4 regions of the Desulfosediminicola sp. genome follow, and region 2 is predicted to be linked to each of the others. Evidence: riboswitches for the same ligand, from Rfam matches in the RefSeq annotation. Region 2 holds a riboswitch; each other region holds the start of a gene.
What was found. A riboswitch is a leader RNA that binds a small molecule or an ion and turns the genes downstream of it on or off. The one in region 2 is predicted to bind cobalamin.
Positions count from the first base shown of each region.

Region 1: linked by a shared signal. The riboswitch ahead of ACN5NT_RS13630 (ribonucleoside triphosphate reductase) and the one ahead of ACN5NT_RS07715 (AIR synthase related protein) in region 2 are both predicted to bind cobalamin.
Region 3: linked by a shared signal. The riboswitch ahead of ACN5NT_RS00665 (sirohydrochlorin cobaltochelatase) and the one ahead of ACN5NT_RS07715 (AIR synthase related protein) in region 2 are both predicted to bind cobalamin.
Region 4: linked by a shared signal. The riboswitch ahead of ACN5NT_RS19980 (sodium:solute symporter family protein) and the one ahead of ACN5NT_RS07715 (AIR synthase related protein) in region 2 are both predicted to bind cobalamin.

Region 1 covers NZ_JBLXGE010000007.1:228,445-233,855, forward strand. The annotation lists gene ACN5NT_RS13615 (type IV pilus modification PilV family protein) at 1-390, opposite strand, end outside; gene ACN5NT_RS13620 (PilW family protein) at 395-1,129, opposite strand; gene ACN5NT_RS13625 (GspH/FimT family pseudopilin) at 1,154-1,645, opposite strand; cobalamin riboswitch at 3,101-3,406, shown strand; gene ACN5NT_RS13630 (ribonucleoside triphosphate reductase) at 3,429-5,411, shown strand, end outside.
Region 2 covers NZ_JBLXGE010000003.1:506,365-511,775, reverse strand. The annotation lists gene ACN5NT_RS07730 (energy-coupling factor transporter transmembrane component T family protein) at 1-207, opposite strand, end outside; gene ACN5NT_RS07725 (ABC transporter ATP-binding protein) at 204-1,688, opposite strand; gene ACN5NT_RS07720 (ECF transporter S component) at 1,708-2,217, opposite strand; gene ACN5NT_RS07715 (AIR synthase related protein) at 2,228-2,968, opposite strand; cobalamin riboswitch at 3,060-3,252, opposite strand; gene ACN5NT_RS07710 (hypothetical protein) at 3,727-4,113, shown strand; gene ACN5NT_RS07705 (ABC transporter permease) at 4,181-5,038, opposite strand; gene ACN5NT_RS07700 (ABC transporter permease) at 5,035-5,411, opposite strand, start outside.
Region 3 covers NZ_JBLXGE010000001.1:148,207-153,617, reverse strand. The annotation lists gene ACN5NT_RS00670 (alpha-keto acid decarboxylase family protein) at 1-1,609, opposite strand, end outside; gene ACN5NT_RS00665 (sirohydrochlorin cobaltochelatase) at 1,795-2,787, opposite strand; cobalamin riboswitch at 2,907-3,115, opposite strand; gene ACN5NT_RS00660 (TRAP transporter substrate-binding protein) at 3,278-4,363, opposite strand; gene pta (phosphate acetyltransferase) at 5,091-5,411, shown strand, end outside.
Region 4 covers NZ_JBLXGE010000014.1:100,587-105,997, forward strand. The annotation lists gene ACN5NT_RS19970 (ATP-binding protein) at 1-1,899, opposite strand, end outside; gene ACN5NT_RS19975 (ABC transporter substrate-binding protein) at 1,896-3,023, opposite strand; cobalamin riboswitch at 3,447-3,664, shown strand; gene ACN5NT_RS19980 (sodium:solute symporter family protein) at 3,801-5,411, shown strand, end outside.

The DNA of each region.
Region 1 (5,411 bases), on a different contig from region 2:
CACAACCAACACTCGAATGGTTTTTGTATTCGGCAGCGCCACGTTCTCTGCTACATTCCAGTAAATTGTGTAATACCCGTCGGGGGAAACTCTCTTACCATCGGCTGTAGTGTCGGTAAAACTATTAAGACCTGCCGTAGAATCTGCGTTTATGGCGGTATTGGTAATGCTGTTGTCATCCACCAGATCGGGATCGTCATACTCCAGAGAGAAGAGTTGCTCAATCTGGTCAGATCCCCAATCCGAGGCCACGGTTATTCTTTCCGCCCTTGCATTACCCTTGATGCCGGCAACCTGCATTGACACCAAAGATAAAATTCCCACACCAAAAACAACAATGGCAATAAGGACTTCAATAAGGGTAAAACCACTTGTATCTCTTATGCTCATAGTGCTATAACCTCAGGTTTCTGCAATCGACGGTCATAATCTTGAATCGCCTTCGGTAATTATCATTAAATTGCCACTTATCTCCGGACAATGTTCCTTTGTTATAGGCGGCAATATTGGATGCAGGGTTATAGATGAATGAATTTTTAAAGGAAGAATCCGGTTCTTCCGCCCTGGCAATGATTGAGACAACAACAGTTTTTACCAGATCCTCGTCTGATGTTTCCTTTTCATCCTCATCAAGGTACATGAACTCTATCTTCTCGATGCGCTCTGCTACGATTACCGGCCCACTGCCACTTTTAACTTCCCAGTGACCGCTTCCCTTATCTTCGGTATCAATCGTGCCATTAGCAGCAGTACGACGTAGAGCTAAAACACCATTGTCTTCTTTGAGGTCGTACGCGATATGTTCGTCTGTGTCTGAAACGTCACCATCCTCATTTCGATCGATGGTGAAATAGATAAGGTCAGGTTTAATCTGGACGATCTTACCAGTGCCTTCTCCTATGGTGCTCAGCTCAGCACCGTTATAGCCTGCCATTCGTATATCACGGGCCAGCAGTTTCATTGCCGCACGGATATTTTGCTGCATCTCAGTGACATCGAGCTGGGCTTCGTATACATCCTGCTGTTTGGCGTAAATTTGAAAAACGGCCATCATAACCATTAAGCCGACAGCCATCGCGATAAGGAGTTCTACAAGGGTGAAACCTCTTTCTCTTGATCTTCTGTTCATCTTTTGCACCCGCAATACCCCACCCTAATTAATTTGGATTGAGCCTGCAGAACTCTGACTCAACTCTCGTGTTCTGCTTATTTTCGTATGGCCAAGCTCGATTTTGCCAATTGCTCCTCCAGACAGGCCCATTGGGTCAAATCCACTCTCATTTGTCTCATCCTTATTAGCAAAAGAAGAATTCAGAATACAAATACCATCAGCCATACTTCCGCCAGCAACAATGTTGCCCGCAGAATCCTCAAATGAGTAACTTGAACTACCTGTACAGGAAGGATCTACATTAAAAGTGAAGTAAACCGTTCTATTTGTCTTTACGGCATACACCCTGGCTTTTTGAAAAGATGCATACATCTCCTGGGTGGTTGCCTTTAAACGATAATTGGGAACCCATTTACCTAAAGCAGAAAAAGAAATTCCGCAGAGAATTGTGATAACAGATACCACAACTAAAATTTCTATAAGAGTAAAGCCGCAACAGCTCTTTATTTGGGCCTCACCATAATATTTCTTCACAGAATACACGTTTCCCCCACTGATTATCCATGCGGTTTCGAGATTATCAGAAGAGCAATCTCCTGAACATCCAACACAACACAAATCGAGCCCAACACATCACTATCATTATACATTTCTACAGACAACTAACAGACTAAACCAGTTCAATCAAGAACTAAAGTGAATATTATATACAATTATTTAATTACTTAGAGCTATCGACACGAAACAAAAAAATAAAGATCTGAGGTTTGAAGGAGAAAAGAAAACACATGGTACACTAGAAGCGAAACACACAATTCCACATCACATTATAAGAAGGGCCAACTTTCTATTTATTTCTTATCGATCATTGAACTCAATTCACCTAGCGCAAACATTCAGCACCGGAAAAAATAGAGGAATTTATGAAAGCCCTATAAATGAAGACATTTATTTTTTTATGATGGTAATTATTTCAATAGAATTTCCTATGTCACAAACCTCTACCAGATTAAGAACAATAACAACTTCGTGGAGCATTCAATTTTGTTTAAAAAAATGTTTTTTGCTCGGAATTATGTTCTTAAAAGTTGCCATTAATATTATTAAAATATCTGATTATCCCTAATCTTCAGCTTGAAAGGTTAGGAAGTAGACATGTAATGTGGAACGTGATTGATTGGCAAGTGACCAATCCCCGGAATAGCTCCGCAATCGGCTTGTAGAGAAGTGCTTTTAGCTTTAAGTTTGTACTCCTACCACCTTTCTCCGCACCCCTCACTCCGTGAAGCTGATCCTCAATGGTAATCAGAATTATTCATCCAACAACCTGACTAAGGTCGATAACCAGATCACAAGCAACCGCAAAGGAACGCCAGGCGGCACTGAGTACCGCTTGGCACTCGTTGGTTTCACAGTCTAGACCTGACTATAGAGTCACAAGCAGAGCGCCTTTCGCGAAGTACCCCCCTAAAGAAAACAACAGTTTTTCTGCGACAACACACTGCTTTTACTAACTTTTTCTTAGTAAATTACAATACATAATCAGATTGTGTCCACGCGCCAGGCAGTGGTCGATCTCTTCTCGTCTCTAATGGAGAAATCCATGAAAAAATTTATCTATCTCATTAGCACAACCCCAGTATTTGTCGCAGGCGGCAAAAATCATGGAGATGTAGGATAGGGAACGTGTCGATCAGGGGGGACACCGGCAGTGAAACCGGAGCAGCTCCCGGAGACAATGCCCAGGATAACCAAAGTCCTTAATCTTCAGTTGCCCGAGACCAACCGCCGCCCCATTACAAACCGATTCTGAGATTACTCACCAGATGTGATGGGGCTCAAAAGAACACCTGATTTTTTTTCCTCACACTTTCCTTCCTACTTCAACCGAACTTCGCATAGAAACGATTTCGTTAGCAGAAATGCGAACAACTCCAGGGCGGAACACATTATCTAGTGGTTGACTTTGCCCCCTCGCACAATATAAAGTAGGCGCCTCATTGTATTGGTTCACTTCAGGTGAAGTGTGGCAACAGGGAATCTGGTGAGAAGCCAGAACTGTCCCGCAGCGGTTATCAGAAACGAAAACCATTCAAATGCACTGGAACTGTCAGGATCTTCATCCGGATTTTTTTCGTATGTAAACCAGATAGTCCGGGAAGCTATGGTGATTAGGCAACAGTGGTTCTTACCAGGCACGACCTGCGCGAGAATCCCACTTACGCCGTTGTTGATACCAGCACTACGGCAAAATGTCTGAAAGTCCGAAGACCTGCCAATACCTCACAGTCATTGACCACCTTCGAGGAGAGGAGTTATGTCAGCACATCCAGCAGAGATCCGACCGCTTGGCCTATATAAGATCAGAAAACGGAACGGTGAAGTTGTTTCGTTTGAATCACACAAAATCACAATGGCCATAGCCAAAGCAGGTCTTGCAACCGGCGAGTTCGGTAAAGACGAAGCCAAACGACTCAGCATTAAGGTATTGTCACTGGCACACCAGATAGTTGAGGGCATACCTGAAGTTGAAGAGATCCAGGATCTGGTTGAAGAGGCTCTGCTCGCCTCACCCCACAGGAAATCAGCCAAGGCCTACATCCTCTATCGCGATCAGCAGAATCGCCGCCGCGAGATGATCGAAGAAGCCGATGTGCAGCTCATCGACAACTACCTCGACCGGCTTGACTGGCAGGTGAATGAAAACTCCAATATGGCGTATTCACTTCAGGGGTTGAACAACTATATCGCCAACGAAACCAGCAAGACCTACTGGCTGCACCGCATCTATCCCCCCGAGGTACGGCAGGCTCACGAGAGTGGCGACCTGCATATCCACGACCTCGGTCTGCTCTCTGTCTACTGTGTTGGCTGGGATCTCCAGGATTTGCTCAAAAAAGGCTTCCGTGGCGTACCAGGCAAAGCTGCTTCTGCTCCGGCTAAGCATTTCAGGAGTGCGATGGGCCAGGTTGTCAACTTCTTCTACACCCTTCAGGGTGAGGCCGCCGGTGCCCAGGCTTTTTCAAGCTTCGACACTTTGCTTGCCCCTTTCGTCCGCTACGATAAGCTGAGCTATAAAGAGGTAAAACAGGCAATTCAGGAGTTTATTTTTAACCTGAATGTACCGACACGTGTCGGCTTCCAGACACCTTTTACCAACCTCACCATGGATCTTCAGCCGCCATCCACCTTACGCGACCTGCCGGTTGTGATTGGCGGGGTTGAGCAGGAAACCTGCTACGGCGACTATCAGGCTGAAATGAACATGATCAACGAGGCCTTTTTAGAAGTTATGTCTGAGGGTGATGCCAATGCCCGTGTTTTCACTTTTCCCATCCCAACCTACAATATCAGTCCGGACTTCAACTGGGAGGAAAAGAGCCTTGATAAGCTCTGGTCGGTGACGGCCAGATACGGCATCCCCTATTTTGCCAACTTCGTCAACTCTGACCTCTCCGTGGAAGACGCCCGCTCCATGTGTTGCCGTCTGAGGCTTGACACCCGTGAGCTGGAAAAACGAGGCGGCGGTCTGTTCGGCGCCAACCCGCTCACCGGCTCCATCGGTGTTGTCACCATCAACCTGGTTGCACTCGGTTACCAGAGCAAGGATAAGACCGAGTTTTTTGAACGGTTGGATGCTCAGCTGGCAATTGCCAGTGCAAGCCTCGAACTGAAACGCAAGGTGCTCGAAAACTACACCACCAAGGGGCTTTACCCATACACCAAATATTATCTGCGCAAAGTATATGAGCGCTTTGGTCGCTACTGGGAAAACCATTTCTCCACCATCGGCGTGATCGGCGCCAACGAGGCCTGTCTCAGCGTGGTAGGAGATGGTATTGCCAGTGCTGAAGGCAAACAGTTTGCCGAGGAAATTCTTGATTATATCCGTGAGAAGCTTTCCACCTTTCAGGAAGAGACAGGCAACCACTACAACCTTGAAGCCACCCCGGCTGAAGGTACCGGTTTCCGTCTGGCCCAGATAGATCAGAAGCGCTTTCCGGAGTTGACCACCGCCCTCAGAACAAGCGATGGCAAAACCCCGATCTACACCAACTCTACCCAGTTGCCGATTAACTACAGTGACGACATCCATGAGATCTTAGACCTGCAGGACAGCCTGCAGACCAGGTATACCGGCGGCACAGTCCAGCATATCTTCCTGGGCGAGGCTGCACCTGATCCTGAGGCAGTGAAGAACTTCGTACGTTCAACCTGCAACAACTACCAGATCCCGTATTTTACCCTGAGTCCGTCATTCTCTATCTGCTCTGATCATGGCTATGTAAATGGAGAAGTT
Region 2 (5,411 bases):
ACTAATACCAAGCAGTATAAAAATCGGCAGTAAAGGAAGAAGTATTGCTGCCACTTTTTTCATATCCACAGAACAGACCATACCGATCAGTAGGGTACAAAGTAGCAGGCCGGACAAAAAGAAGGGGGAGTTGAAAATCATCGAGAACACGATAACAAGAAAGAAAAGAGCCAGTTTTGAACGAACATTCACAGATAAATTTTTCATTGTCCAATAAAGTCCCTAAATTCTAAGCTTTTCAGCGCATTAGTGGTTGGCATGTTGAGCTTGATCTCGCCCTGTTCCAGCAAAATAAGCCGGGAGCAATGCTCTCTTACTAGTTCCATATCATGCGTGATCATTACAATTGCGGTTCCTCTGTCGTTGAGCTCTCTTAATCGGGATAGTATTATCTCTTTTCCTTTTGTGTCTAAACCTGTGGTTGGTTCATCAACCACCAGAATTTCAGGCGAGAGGGCCACTATTGAGGCCACACTGATAAACTGACGAATCCCCTTTGGCAGGGTGGCAGGATGATGGTCCCGGTAATCCTCCAGAGCCATGAAGCCCAGAACTTCATCGACCTTCTTCTTGATCTCTTTAGTATTTATGCCCTGCTGAACAAGCCCGAAAGCGATCTCTTTTTCCACACTTGTTTCAAATATTTGATGATCAGGGTTTTGAAAAACAAAGCCGATCGAACGTGCTATCTCAGCGCGACTAAACTTCTCGAGGGATTTCTTCTGATAGCTGACGGTACCTTTTTGTGGTTCAAGTAACCTGTTGAGGTGCATTGCAAGGGTTGTTTTACCGCTGCCGTTGTGTCCGACCAGTGCAAGAAAGTCCCGTTGCCTGATTTCCATGCTGATGTTTTTCAGTACTGGTGTTTCAGGGCGATATGCAAAAGAGAGATTGTCAACAGTCAGGACCGTCGGAGCTTCGTTGCTCGAAAGAACTGGTGGCAGCGTGCAAGGTACGGAACACTCTCCTATGCTATCGGCTTCTTTCAGCTCACCATCCTTTAGGAAGAGCACCTCATCTACCAGGGGATGACTTGTGGGAAGCTGCTGGTCCACAATGACGAGAGTAAGACCCTCTTCACGTTTAAGCGTGAGCAGCAAATCATAGAGATTTCTGCGGCCTGCAGGATCTAATTCTGAAGATGGCTCGTCGAGAATCAGCACCTGAGGCTTCATCAGCAGTACACCGGCGATAGCCAAACGCTGCTTTTCTCCTCCTGACAGCTGGTATGTTTCTCTGCCCTCATAACCTTCGAGCCCAACTGCCCGAAGAACAGAGGGGAAATCTGAAACGATTGTCTCTTTGGCGATCAGGAGATTGCGAGGACCAAAGATCAGATCTTCATAAACAGTACGGCCAACAATCTGGACCTCCGGATCCTGAAGAACAAAGCCAATGTGCCTGGAGAGAGTTTGGATTCTGTATTTGGTTACATCAATCCCGGCTATTTCAAGCTGACCGCTAAAATCCCCTTCAACAGCCTGTGGAATCAGGCCTTTGAGACAATAGCAGAGAGTTGTCTTGCCAGAACCTGATTCACCTCTTACAAGGGTGCATGTGGCGGGTGGAAGCTGAAAGCTTACATCGTTTAAGGCCGGGACGTCCCCTGTCCTGTATTGAAAAGATACCTTGGAAACAGATATTGCCGGGCCAAGATCTCTTCGTATTGCCTTGCCTTGTTCAGTCATGACAAATGTTGGGAATACATCAAATCAGTTTGCCCTTTTTCAAGCTTTTATACGCAATTGCGGCGACTAATATATTGAACAGAGATCCTGCAATGAGAAATGGCATAATTCCAAGAGCAGCACCCACACCACCTATAAAGACCATGGTGAAAGCGGAAACCACCCCGTTGAGGACAACACCGGTTAAGACTGCTGGCCAGAGCCCAAGTTTTTGTTTGATAAAACGGACAAGTATCGCCCAAAGTGCCATCTGTAATCCGATGAAAAGGTGGAGAGGTAACCCTAAGGGAAACCCGACAACTCCAGCTGTGAGCAGATGTCCGATAAAAATGACAGCAGTACCTTCAACATACCCGAAAGCCAATGCACAGAAATAGCCGGGGGCTGAATCAAGGCCGATCGTGCCCACCGGGCTTGGAATTTTAATCATCGCTCCAACTGCACTGAGAGCAACAAAGATCGCAATGTATGCAGCACGTTTTACCAGGCGCACATCATTCTTAAGGTCTGGGGCGGTAATATCTTGCATAGCAAACTCCTTAATCAGATTTCATGATGAGTTGACCAACGGGATAAATTTCGAAATGATTCAAGTCTTCTATAGATTCACGGCTAGAAAAAAGAACGCAGGTTGAAGGACCTGCTGATTTTTCAAGGTCCAGTTTGCAACCTTGGGCGGCATCGAAAATAGTTCCAGACTGTCTTGCCAGTAATTCAGCTTCTGCCCTGATGCCCCTTGAGCCAACGGGAAGGATATCATGAATCAGTGGATGTGGTCTCAGTTGCGCCACGGTGCCGCTGTGTATGATATCCATGCAGCCTGAAATAATGACTTCTCCTCCTAGTCTGGGTACTCCAAGACAGAAAATTTTGTCAGCTGCTTCTGATTGGGCAATCTTGAGGTTACTTGCCTTGCAGGTCCCTGTGGCACCAATTCCAAGACCCGTCTGCCGCGTCTCAAAGTTTTTCTCGGTGCTCACGGCAAGCTTTACATCAGGATGACCACTCATCTGCAGTTCCTTTTTGATACCCCGCAATATTTCGTCTCCAGTCGGGCTGGGTTCCGCACAGATAGAGACTGTCATAGCAACAGGTGAGGCCCCCACGGCTACAAGCTCCATGAGGACTGTTCGAGCTGTCAGGCGGCCAACAATTTCCGGCGGAGCGTTAACGAGATCCAGCTCCTTGCTGCCAACCGATCCACAGGAGTCGCAGGCAATAACCAGGGAAATACCGGATCCTATATCGATAACTTCTACATCTCGTCCTCTGTATCCCATTGACAACCACCATATTGTAAAAACAAAAAAAGCTCATAGCTGTTACCCCATGAAGGGTATAACAACCATGAGCTTTACCATTGATCATGATGCATGCGTGAATCTGACAGGCAGGCTTCCTGACTCGGTTTCATCGAACAATTGCGCCTTCCCGTAAAATACAGTGGCTTAATGCAGTGTTCTCAACCTTACAGTGGCGGGACCGTTCAGGTTTTTCACCTGATTTCCTTTTATCCGTCTTCGTTTGTCATTGCGAAGACAGCACCTGTAGCATGTATATTAAAGAAATATCAAATATTTTTGTGATGAAAAGTCAACCGTTTTTCCGGTTTCCCTTGCCCACCAAGTCGATTCTGCAGGTCAGTGAAAAGCCCGAACAGTGGAGTTGACATCATAGAAGAGCCAAAGCCTATGCTGCCGTGAACTGTTGCTGCAAAGAAGAATATCGCTGCTGCCGGCAGAAACAACTTCCAATTTACCTTCCATTGGCTATCGCCTCGCGTACACAATCTTTTCACAATTGGTTACAGCCACCTTAATGCCCAGGCAGCGTTGACCTGGAAATGGTGCTGTAACTAGTCGATTTTATAAAGGTTGATGTAGGGTTTTTTTATTGCTGGCAGGTGTCTGATGAAAGATGTCTGGGGGAGTGAAAGCGGCGCCATTGCAGATGGTCCTCCCGATTGCGGTGGATAAAAAATGCTCTATCTTTTAGATTGGTTCTACCTCAGGTAACATTTGATTTTGGAGTTTGCATTATGAAAAAGATAGCTAGCAGTATTGTGATTGTTCTGATGATGGTTGTTTTTATATGCCCATCATCAGTTTTCGCGAATGGGAGAGGCCCTCACCATAAACCGCATAAGGTGTATAAAAATCATAAACCGGTTCAGTTGCCCAACTATAAGGGGAAAAAACACTACAACCATAAACCCGCTCATCTGCCCAGGTATCATGCGAGAAACTATCGCAAGGCACCGCCTCGGTACTACCATCATCCTCGATCCTACCATAGGAATCATCTACCTTCGGTAGCAGCTTTTGCCATGATTGCAGGTGTATCCTATGCGATCATCGACAATATGTATTATCGCCAGCAGGGAGATACGTACATCTATATGGAGCAGCCGCCGGCCTATCGCTAGCGTTCAGGGATGTATAGCTTGTATGCAGAGCCGCAAAGTGAAGAATTCATTCACTTTGCGGCTTTTTTTATGCGTTTTCCTTTTTCTTTAGCAGCAGATTGACAACTGCAAAGGTCGAGGTGGTGATAATCAGCAGAAAGGACACCGCATTGATGATTGGAGTGGAGCCGTCACGTACCTGCAGGTAGAGATTAATCGGCAAAGTTGTCTCTGAACCGACCAGAAACAGGGTGGTATTAAAATTCTCAAAGCTCATCAGAAAGGCCACCGCGCCGCTGCCAATGAGGGCCGGGCGAAGATAGGGCAGGGTGATATGGCGGATCACCTCCAGCCGGGTTGCTCCCAGGTTGAGAGCCGCTTCTTCCAGGCTTCGGTCAAACTTTCTCAGCCGGGCAGAGACAACCAGCAGCACAAAGGTGGTAATGAAGGAAAATTGCCCAAGCACCACCAGCCAGAAGCCGGGACGAAAGAGGGGGATATCTATACCAAAGGTGTCTTCGAAATAGATGCCAAGGCTGTTGGCGGTCAGCAGTATTGAGATACCCAGAATAACCCCGGGAATGACCAGCGGGGTCAATGCCAGAAACCATAGCCCGCGTTTTCCCGGGAATTCTTCATGTTCAAAGAGAAAGGAACCGGCTGTTCCTACAATAACTGAGAAAAGAGATACCCAGAAAGCGGTCTGGCTGGAGACCCAGAGCGACTGCATATTTGAGCGGTCATGGAACAGGCCTATTCGTTCCGGACCATCGCTAAAAAACCAGTCGAGAGAGAACCCATGCCAGGGCAGTGCCGGAAAGTTCGAGTCATTGAACGCCAGAACGCAGGTGACCACCAGCGGGGCGAAGAGAAAAACATAAAAGAGTGCTATGTACAGCTTGAAAAGGGTCGCGTAGCCCCGCTGCTGTGGCAGAGTACGAATCATGATAAGGCCCTCCCCAATTCCTGCCTGCTGATTTTAAGGCCGGTCCAGATGATTATTGAGCTGAGCAGCAAGAGCAGGAAGCCGAAGGCGGCGCCCTGGTTCCAGTTGAAGCTGGCAATGAACTGATTGTAGATCTGCTCGGTGAACCAGAGTGAGTTTTTGCCTCCCATCAGGTTCGGAGTGAGATAGTTGCCGAGAGTCAGCATAAACACCACAATGGAGCCGGAAGTGATGCCTGGTGCAGCATAGGGGATTATGATCTTGAAAAAGATGGTCAGAGGCGAAGCACCGAGATCGTGAGCGGCCTCGATCATTGAATCGTCCATACCTTCCAGGGAAGAGATGAGAGGAACCACCATAAAGAGCATCGAGG
Region 3 (5,411 bases), on a different contig from region 2:
TGAAGTACTCCTTTATGCGGCGCATCATTGGTGCGTGATCTTCCCTACTGAGAATTGCTTCTATGAGATAAGGACCATCTATCGTGCAGGCGTGGTGAATGGCCCGATTGAGTTGAGCCGCAGTCTGAACACGGACACCGGGACAACCCAGAGCTTCCGCATACGCGACATAATCCCAATGGGCCAGGTTGTAGTAGTCTCTGTGTTGATCGAGGGCGGCGAGCATCTTGTAATATCCATTGTTTAAAACAAGCACTATCGGTTTGTGGCCCTGGGCCACCAGGGTAGAGAGTTCACTGCCGGTCATCTGAAACGCTCCGTCGCCAACCAGCACCAGTGGCCGAAGATCAGGAGCTGCCATTGCTGCCCCCAGGGCGCCGGGAACAGCGAAACCCATTGAGGCGTAGTAGCCGGGTGCCATAAAAATATCCGCGTTGAGCTCAAGCCCTGCAAACCAGGCATCGCCGACATCAGCAAGATAGCTGAATTTCGATTGATCAATGGTTTTCAGACATTGAATCAGGGCCACGGTATTGAGCGGTGCAGATTCATCTATATCTACTGTTGCCAAAGTTTTATCTTTCACCAGATGGACTCCCGGTTTTCTGGCACTATCCGGTCTGGTGCTCGCCAGGAGTTGCATAAGCGGGGCTATGGGGAGCTGGGGATAGATGTGGTGTGATATCCGAACCTCTGAGTCGCGAATTTCGAGTATGTTCGAGGATTCGAGGTGAGCGGTCCAGAAGCCGGTATTAACGTCTGAGTAGATTACCCCTACAGAGAGAATAAGATCAGCACCTTCGAGAGTCTCACGGGCGAGTTTGCTCCCCATTTCTCCCATATAGATGCCGGCAAAATGGGGGTGGGATTCTGGGAATGCCCCTTTGCCCATTACAGAGGAGACCACAGGAAGCAGCCACGATTCGGAAATGGTGCGAACTGCATCCATCAAGGCGTGCCTGCGAATACCAACCCCGGCGTAGAGCACAGGACGCCGGGCCTTTTCAAGGGCGGCAGAAATTTCACCGGCTGCCTCAATGATCGCGGCGGTATTGACAGGTCTATCTTGATCCGGCGCGGATGGTTTAGGAGGAGTCGGTATTTCGACTGAAGTCATGTCGATGGGGATTTCAAGGTAACCGGGTCTCTTCTCAGCCAGGCAGGCGGTGAGTACGCGATCAATTTCGTCTGCTGCGGTTGCTGCTTCGTTAAGTGCTGCTGTGGCGCAGGTAACCTCTTTGAATATTCTATGCTGACTGCCATAATCTTTTACAAGGTGATGAAAAGAAGGCTCAGTTTTTCTCCCGCAGACATTAGGTGCGCCACTGATGACCACGACCGGTGAATTTTCGGCATAGGCCATGGCCATCGGGTTGATCATATTGAGGCCGCCGACGCTGTAGGTGGTGAGCACGGCACCAAAACCTTTGAGTCGGGAGTACGCATCTGCAGCAAAAACACAGCTGGGTTCATGAGTGCAGACAACTGTTTGCATGCCATAAGCAGCCTGTTCCGCGTAGAGAGGAAGGGCAAAATCACCAGGAATGCCAAAAGTACAACGAACGCCGTACTGTTCAAGGCGACTGAAAAGATAATGAGAAAGTTTCATTATTTCTCCCTGTAAGATGGAAAGGTAAAAGAGCACGTACCTTAACTATACTTCATTTTTGGCAGGCTCAAGAAATGACTTGGGGACGGTAGGAGGAGGGCAGAATAAAAAAAACGGGACATCAGGTAAAATCATGATGCCCCGTGGCGGGTGTTCAGGGTTGTCTGAGCTAGATATCCGGGTTCTTATCGTATCTCTATTCCTGCCTCGTTGGCGGCATCGGCGATATGGGAGACAAATATTTTAGCGAAGTCATCATTTGACCCGAGCCCCTGCAGTATCGGAGTTACTTCATAACCTGCCTGGACCAGGATAGATTTCCAGGAATCCTCCTCATCACCTGCCATATCGTTGACAGCATGGTCTCCGGCAACGATCATAAAGGGAACCAGGGTTACCTGTTTTTTATCTGATTCTTTCATCTGGGCGAGCACGTCTTCAACGGACGGAGATCCTTCAACAACCCCAATATACGTTTCGATGTCAGGATAGAGTTCGCGCATTTTCTTCTGGGTTTCGGTATAGATGCCAGTCGACCAGTATTTATTGCCATGGCCCATATATACCAGCATGGAGTTATTTTTCCGGGCCTGTTCAACGTTGCCGGCCAGGGTCTGAATAACCTTGTCCACATCCTCATGGTATGGGTAGATGTCGCCGGGCTTACCGAGTGCCGGACGGCCCATAACAATAGAATTAATAGGCTTCCAGCGTTCTTTCATGGTGTTGATGGAGCCCAGCGCATTGACGTATTGCTGCAGGTCGTATGACTGCTCCATATAGAAAATGTGGGTGGGTTGGACGATGATGTTGGTGTAGCCATCTTCTAACAGATCTCCAACGGTGGCGATAAAGTTCTTTACATACAGCACTTCTTCGGGGATCCCTTTGTCGAGCCACTGCTGAGGCTCTGCCTGTCGTTGTTTCCAGACCCGGCGAATAATGTTTGAGGTGAAGGTGATGCGGACCTCGGTTTCCGGATAGGCACCCCGCACTGCATCGGTGATATTGGTGATCGATTGTAAAGCGGCGGGTACGGTGCTACCGAAATGGGCAACGACTATGGCCGTCTTGGGGTTGGCATGGTTGCCGGTTTTGCCTGAAGAAAAAGCACTGGTGGAGCTGAAGAGAAGCAGCATGAGGGTAACTGCAAGATACAATGAGCGGCTGAATTTCATAAAATTCTCCTGGATTGTGGCCGGGTGTTCCGAACCTTTACGTTGATCAGAATGATCAAATGATTCGGGGATGCCCTGTATCACCACGTATCTAGGTCAATTCTCCTTGTCCACGGAAGAATCGTCTCTGTATTCCAGGCAGGTCTTCTGACTTCCGGATCAATCGTTTACTGCGTCTTCCCAACCAGGAGTGATGAAATATTGCAAACTCCATAAACGGCCAGTGACATAATTGCAGTAATTGTCCCCGGTTACAGCGGCGGGCCCGTCCCTGATTTACACAGGGTTCCCTCTTCGGCACAAAGGCACCTGAAAACAGCAACATTTTGAATGGAGAAGGCTCAAAAGTCAATATTTATTTGACAATGATTAGGAGCATTTGTGGTATGCAGACGCGGAGATGGGTGGCAGGAATTGGGCTGCCGGATGGGAAGTAAACTCCGGCAGCCTGTAATGTGTGAGGCGGGAGTACGGGAAGATACCTGTACCTTTACTCCTCAGTCAAGGCTTTGGCTGTCTGCAGGTAGTTGTACTCTGAAATGTTGATCCAGGCTCTTGCCTTGGCCATATATGCACGCTGGGACTCAAGTACTTCTTTAAAATCCGGATTTTCAGCTGCATATGAATCATACAACTCATCTGCAGCCTGTTTCATGGCCTTGAGAACAGGTGTCGGAAAGGTCTTCACCTCGATATTCGGGTATTCCGTTTTCATCTGGGCCCAGGCGTCTACGCTGCCTGCAAAATTATCGGTATACATATCGGCGGTGACCGCTTTCATGGCGGCTATCAACATGGTCTGATATGATTTGGGCAGTTTTTCAAAGGCGTCCTTGTTGATCAGAAATTGCAGCTCTGTGGCAGGTTCATGCCAGCCGGTATAGTAATATGGGGCGATCTTGTGAAAGCCCATTTTGATATCCATGGCGGGGCCAACCCACTCAAGGGCATCGATTGTGCCGCGATCAAGAGAAGTATACAGTTCACCCGGGGGGATATTGGTTACATTGACACCAAGTTTGGCAAAGACTTCACCGGCCAGCCCTGGAATACGCATTTTGAGGCCATTCAGGTCTTCAAGGGAGTTAATTTCTTTCTGGAACCAGCCACCCATCTGGACACCGGTATTGCCACCGGGAAAGCTCAGAACACCAAACTTGTCATAAGTCTTTTTCATTAATTCCATGCCACCGCCGTGGTAAAACCAGGCATTCTGCTCATTGACGTTCATGCCAAAAGGTACGGTGCAGAAGAAGACCGTGGTGATATCCTTACCTTTCCAATAATAGGAGGCGGTGTGTCCCATTTCATACTGGCCGCCTTTGGTCATATCGAGGATACCCAGAGCCGCTTTATGCTTTTCGGCCCCTTCAACACGAATGACAAAATTGCCGTCACTCATTTCTTCCACCATCTTGGCGAGATTTAATGGCGCTGTGGCAAATGGGGTGAGGGTTGAGGACCAGGTCATTGCAAGTTTCCAGCGGATTTTCTTTTCTGCCAGTGCAGATGTGGCAGGGAGGGTGCAGATGGTCAGGGCAAGACAGAAACTAAACAGACGCAGAAACACTTTCATGAGTTCTCCTCCTTTGGATGAAAGGCTTAACTTCAGTTGAAGAAGTAGCTGCTAACATACCTGAAATGAAAATGACAACGATGCTGCTGTAGTTACCTGGCAGAACCCCCAAGCCGATTGGTTCCGGCAATCGGTCGATAACTGAATATAGGTATATACCCTTTATTGGTCAGGTAAAAAAGAAAAAAAGAGGTCGTTGTATGTCAGGGAAGAGGCTTGAAGCGAGGTGGAACGGTTGAATCGGAAATGCAGAACAAAAAAGGTCAGACCATTGCGAAAATAAAGGTCGTACCAATGCGTGCAATGTGATCGGAACTCAATATCAAGGGGTTGGCCGTGGACTGTGATCTGCTGATCTTCAAATGTTTAGAGGCGAAATGGTAAAACAGTAGAATATCTAGACGAAAGGCAATGCACTGGGCGAGATGTGGTAACTTGGTATTATGGAAAACCTGGTTTCTATCTGAAATGGCGTGAAAAGTGTTGTTTCTCCCATGCTTCTCGGATAATATGTCAGCCGATTTCAGATGATATATTGTGAGTCTGTTTGCGTTGTCATATGCTCTTCTTCCTGTTCTGGTGGTGCAGCAGGTTTTGGTGATTATACTTCCAGTAATTCAACGTCGTTTTGCATGCTGCCGCCATCCATATCATCTGTTGTCAACATACGACGGTAAACGAGATCATGCTTTCAGGTTGTTTTTGCTTAGAATAAAACGGAGAGACTATGTCGACCAATTTGTATATCACGGCCACAGAAGAGCGGAGTGGGAAGTCGGCTGTTCTGCTTGGAGTGATGCAGATGTTGCTGAAATCAATTGATCGGGTTGCCTTCTTCCGTCCGGTGATTCAGGAACCAGAGCCGGGTTGGGAAGATCCGGTAATCAATCTGGTCATTGAGCACTTTGATCTGGATATTAACTACGAAGATGCCTACGGCCTCACTCTTCAGGAAGCGCAGGAGTTGAGCAACTCCGGCCAGGAGGCATTGCTTCACGACATCATCTTAAACAAATACAACGCACTCAAGGCAGAGTTTGATTTTGTT
Region 4 (5,411 bases), on a different contig from region 2:
CATCAGTAGCAAATCAGGATAACTCACCACGCCTGTGAGAATATTATTCAGGTCATGGGCCACACCACCGGCAACAGCACCGATTGCCTCCATCTTCTGGCTGCGACGCAGTTGCTGTTCAGCCTGTGCACGCTTGATTTCAAGCTCTTTCATTTGCGTAATGTTAAATGAAATCTGCATCTTCACTTCACGTCCATCAATCCAGTTGACGATGCGGTCATAATTGACATACCAGATGTTGCTTATCGGGTTCTGCCCCTCCCAGATAATTTCCCGTTTACCATCATCGTGCATTTTTCTCAGGGCACTGCTGGTACAGTGCTTGCAGGGCTCCGATAAGCGGCGGGTGACCTGGTAGCATTTGCGGCCCTCTAAATTCTCACCATAGGATTGCTTCATTTGTCTGTTCATGAACAGAATTTCATGGGTATCGAGATCGGCAACATAAATCGTGGCATGAATACTATCCATAACAGTCAGCAGTCTCTGCTGCGACTCGTTCAGCGCCTTAACCGCTCTGACCCGGGCAGAAATATCCCTGACCACATTGAGCACCACCTCCTGACCGATATATTGTATGCGCCTGGCATGACACTCCACGTCTATTGCCAAATTATTTCGATCCAACAGCCTGGTGGTAAAAAACAACTCAGTCTGAAGAGGAAGGATCTGCCCAAACGTTTCATCAATAGAGTCTCGCTCTGATTCGGGAACCAGTTCCCGGAAATTTGTCTTGAGCAGTGTCTCGCGGGAGTAACCCAGCATTTTCAAGGTCACCCCGTTGAACTCAACCAATTCCCCATGAAGGTTGTGAATAAAAACCATGTCCGCTACGCCCTCAAACAGGGTCTGGTAACGCTCATTTTCCCTGGCCTGCTGAAGATAGTTGACCATCCGGTTCAGAGAGTCTTTCAACTGCTCGACTTCCACGATACCCGTATGGCCGATCTCTTCTGAGAAGGCGTCCTTCCCTTCAGAGATCTTCAACGCCAGCGAGGAGAGTTTCTGCATGGGTTCAACCAGGGTGTAACTCAGAAAACGTGAGACGAGGAGGGCAATAATAGTCAGGGCTATCCCTGTCAGTAAAAAACTCAGAACAACTTTTACTTTGGCCTTTTCCAGCTGCTCAAGACCGGAGACGAAAAACAGCCCCGGCAATTGACTGATCGACATCGCAACATGGTCACCATCATCGAGATAATGTGCCCCGATGAAGTTCTCTGCCCCCTGCATCGACTGAACTGTGAAGTCAGTGACCTCGCCATTCAGGGCATCCCAGACCACACCGTCTCTCACCATGACCAATTGCTGGCTCTTCAGATTCTGGATGATATTTTTAAGAAAACTATCTCGTTGCAGATGATACACCGCTGCCGCAGCACCAATTTTTTTCCCCTGTCGCATCACCGGAAGATGATAGCTTATGAGCACCTCGCCCTTTTCCAGAATATCTACAATACCGAAGCTGCCGGGAGGTTTAGTAAAAACTTTTTTAAAGGGTACAGCACAGTAGTTTTCCTCAAAGGCCCTGTAGGTATTGCCGTCATTGTCCTGAACAACAAAATGAAGATCATTATCATATGAGTAGACTTCACGCAGATACTCATCCAGCTGTTTGGTGGCTCCAAGCATCAGGGTTACGCGCACAGTATTATCAAGCGACAGAGCTTTTAAACGGGTCTTGACCCTGTTGAGGCGATTATCGACAGCCAGCCCTGCCTTGCCTGACTCTGCAGCAACCCGGTCTTCGAACTCTCTGGTGAGACTTTTTGCAAAGCTGAAATACAGAATCCCGTAGACAGCAATAATAGAGACGATTACCAGACCGATAATTGTCAATGTGACCAGGGTTGAGGCTTTTCTGGAGCCCAATCCAGAGGCTTGCAATTCTCGTATCACTTTCTGAATACCTCGTCCGCCGCCAGCAGGATATCTGAAGGAATTTCCAAACCAAGTGATTCAGCCCGTTGAAGGTTGAAGACCAGCGCCACTCTTGGTGCATCTTCGATGGGCAGCGTACCGGCTTCCGCGCCGCTCAGAATTCTCGCAACTTTCTCCCCCGCAAGCTGGCCCATGGCAAAAAAATCGACGGTCGCACCACCATACAGTCCCTGCTTGATGAAGGCATAATTCAAGCCTATGGCAGGCTTTGTAGAATGGGATATATAATAACTGATAATTTCCTCTGCAGTATAGGTCTCTCCGGAACTATCGTGGAGTAACAGTGTGCCCAGGTATATGGCGCCAATCTCCGGGTCATCGTTTGCCTGGGCAATAATTTCCTGAAACTCTTCCCAGGAATGAACTTTTGTTCTGGCCACCTTGTCGACCACATTTGACACCGACTGTTGCCCAGGCAAGGACAACTCAAGATCAACCTGCCGGGAAATAGCCTTACCTGTCGGCGAAAGGTCCTCCAACACCAGAATCTTGTTATATTCATGCATGATCGACATCACTCGCACCGCTTCAAAGAAATGAAGCTTTTCATACACACCGGTAATCCTGCCACCGGGGTTTTCGCGGCTACTCATAAAGGTATATTGGGAGTTATATTCTTCCGGCTGAGCGTTCATCCCGCTGAAGACAAAGGTCTGGTTTTTCATCCCAGATGAAAGAGCAATGGTTTTAAACGCGTTATCATCAAGGGTAAGGACAACATCAGGCTGATATTGCTCTATTTCCTGAATAGCCAGTATTGCCTGCTGTTGAATAAGAGCGGGGCTATTATTGGTGCGCTTGGTATCCATATAATAGGTGCGCACAGCCAGATTCTCATCAACAATCCAGCCTGATCTGGCCAGGCCTGCTATCGCACCGTCATGCTGGGGCTGACCGCAGAGGTGCCCTGCTTCATAACTGTGAACGATGAAGAGTTTCTTTATCGCCGGAGAAGATGCTGAGAGTTGAGCGCTCCCCTCGTGCGGCAAAAGAAGTACCAGCACCCAGAGGGAACACACCAAACTTTTATTTGCAACTTTTCTTAATTCTGACAACACTTTACGTTCATGCACAGATACCATAACGCTCTACTCATTTAAATAAAAGAGAAGCCTACCTACACGAAACCATTGCCACATCAGACTGATGTCGCTGTTTTTATAGACGAACAGAAGCTGAATGTAAACTACTCCCCAGCAGGCAACAACAGAAAAATAGTCCCTTTCCCCTTATCGTCACCAGCTGACGACACTCTACCAATCAACTGAAAACACAACTTTTTCTAAAAAAAATGACATTACCGTTTTCCAATATCCCAACTGAGTCTATACAAAAGATGTCGTAAACTTCTGAATAGTTCAATTAATCCTTTAACATATCAGGCAATGAACCGGCTTGACTATTTTTTGTATATACACTATTTCTGCAAGGCGAATTGGCCTTTTTCCTGATTCATAAATATTGGAATCAAGGGCTTAGCAACAAACACAACAAATGCTTGCTGGTGATCTTTAAATGATCCGGGTATCTGATCAACCATTGATCGATTCCCGCAGGGAATCCGGTGTAATTCCGGAACGGACCCGCCGCTGTGAGTGAGGACGAACACCGCATATACCACTGTACTGTAATTTCAGGTTGAAATCGGATAAACGGTACGGGAAGGTGCGGTAAGTAGGGTGATCCACGAGTCAGAATATCTGCCAACCAAGCCTATTGTTCTCGGAGAGATGGTAAATCCCCGGGCTGACACTTGTCGGTTCGGGGATTTTTCTATCTCCCTCCGGCACCAGATTGGCAACAGCATCGCGGCGTCTGATAACAGTATTGAGCGTCGCCCTCGGTTGCCGGGAGGGAGTATGAGCAGCTATTCGATATTTCTGGTTCTTTTTGGAGCCTACATTTTTTTCCTCATCGCCACGGGTTACTACTTTAACCGGAGGCAAAAAACCGTGAGGGATTTTCTATTGGCCGGCAAGAGCGCCGGAACGTTCTCCATTGGTTTTTCCGCAGCCGCATCCTGGCTGACCGCCGGAGCCATGCTGGCGGTTATCGGCTTTTTTATCCTTCTTGGCATGGGCTCTGTCTGGGGATTTGTGGCCCCAAATATTATCGCACTCCTGATTATCGCTCTTCTGGTCAAAAAGATCAGATCAATCCCAGCCATGACCCAGCCCGAACTGCTGGAAATCCGCTATGGTTCATTTATCCGCACTCCTGTGGCTATGATCATCATCGTGGTAATGATCCTCTTTGCCGTGGCCGACATCAAGGGCTTTGCCATGGTGCTGCAAATCTTTTATGGCATATCCAACCTGCAGGCTGCATTGATAGTAGGATTATCCGTCGCGGTCTATGTTACTCTGGGTGGCCTGTCTGCGGTCATTGCCTCCGATACTGTGCAATTTCTCTGCCTGTCATTCTTCGTGCTGATTTTCTCGGTCCTGGTCATGGGCAATGGCGCTGAAACCAGCAGCCAGGCGATATCTACCATGGTTACAACCACAGGTGCGGACTGGTGGAACCCACTCTCAATCGGTTTGCCTATGGTACTCATCTTTAGCGTTGCCATCATCCCCGGCTGGATAACTGAACAAGACCCCTGGCAGAAAGTATGGGCAGCAAGAGACTCCCGGTCAGCACGCAACGGCATGCTCTTCGGCTCTTTATTGGTCACTCTTGTTTTCGGAGGCTGTGCCTTCATAGCTCTGGGCCTGAGAAACATCTATCCTGATATTGCCGCGGCCGGCTTTCCCATGGGAATGGCCCAGGCAGAGCCTGCTCTTTTGCATTTCATCGTCAGTCAGAACTATTCAGATATTATCGTGGCCCTCTGCGCTGTAGCGCTTGCTGCTGCTGCCATGTCCTGCGCCGACACTTTTGCTGCGTCTGGTGCCTCATGCGTGGCCCGTGATATATATCAACGACTCTTCCATCCCGCAGCATCGATGAGTGAAATGATGCTGGTCAACAGGCTGAGTGTGCTCCTTATCATCGCCTGCGCCACCATTGGCTCTTTTCTGATTGACTCGATTATCGACGCCATCCATATCGCCACCTTCATAGCCAGTGCCTCGTATTTTTTCGCGTTGATGGGAGGTATGTACTGGAAAGGAGGAACCGCAGCAGGAGCGGGGGCTTCCATGTGTACCGGCTTTTTAAGTCAGTGCGCTTTTGTAGCCTATGATCTGTTCAACACCCTGCCCGGCGCGCCACCCGCACTTGAGGCTGTGCATCCAATCCTGATGGGACATGGCGTTATAGTCGCCATGGCTGTCAGTGGGCTCGTTTATTTTAGCGTATCTCTCGTTACCGCTCCTTCGCCGACATTCAGGCTGGCACCATTTTTTGCCGATGAGGGTAAAGTATTGGCAGCAGCAGCACCTCAAAACAATTTCCCTGAGCCGGTCTTCCCCCGTGAAATGACTATTACTGAACGCATCGAAGAGGACCAGATTTACCTTCGCGCC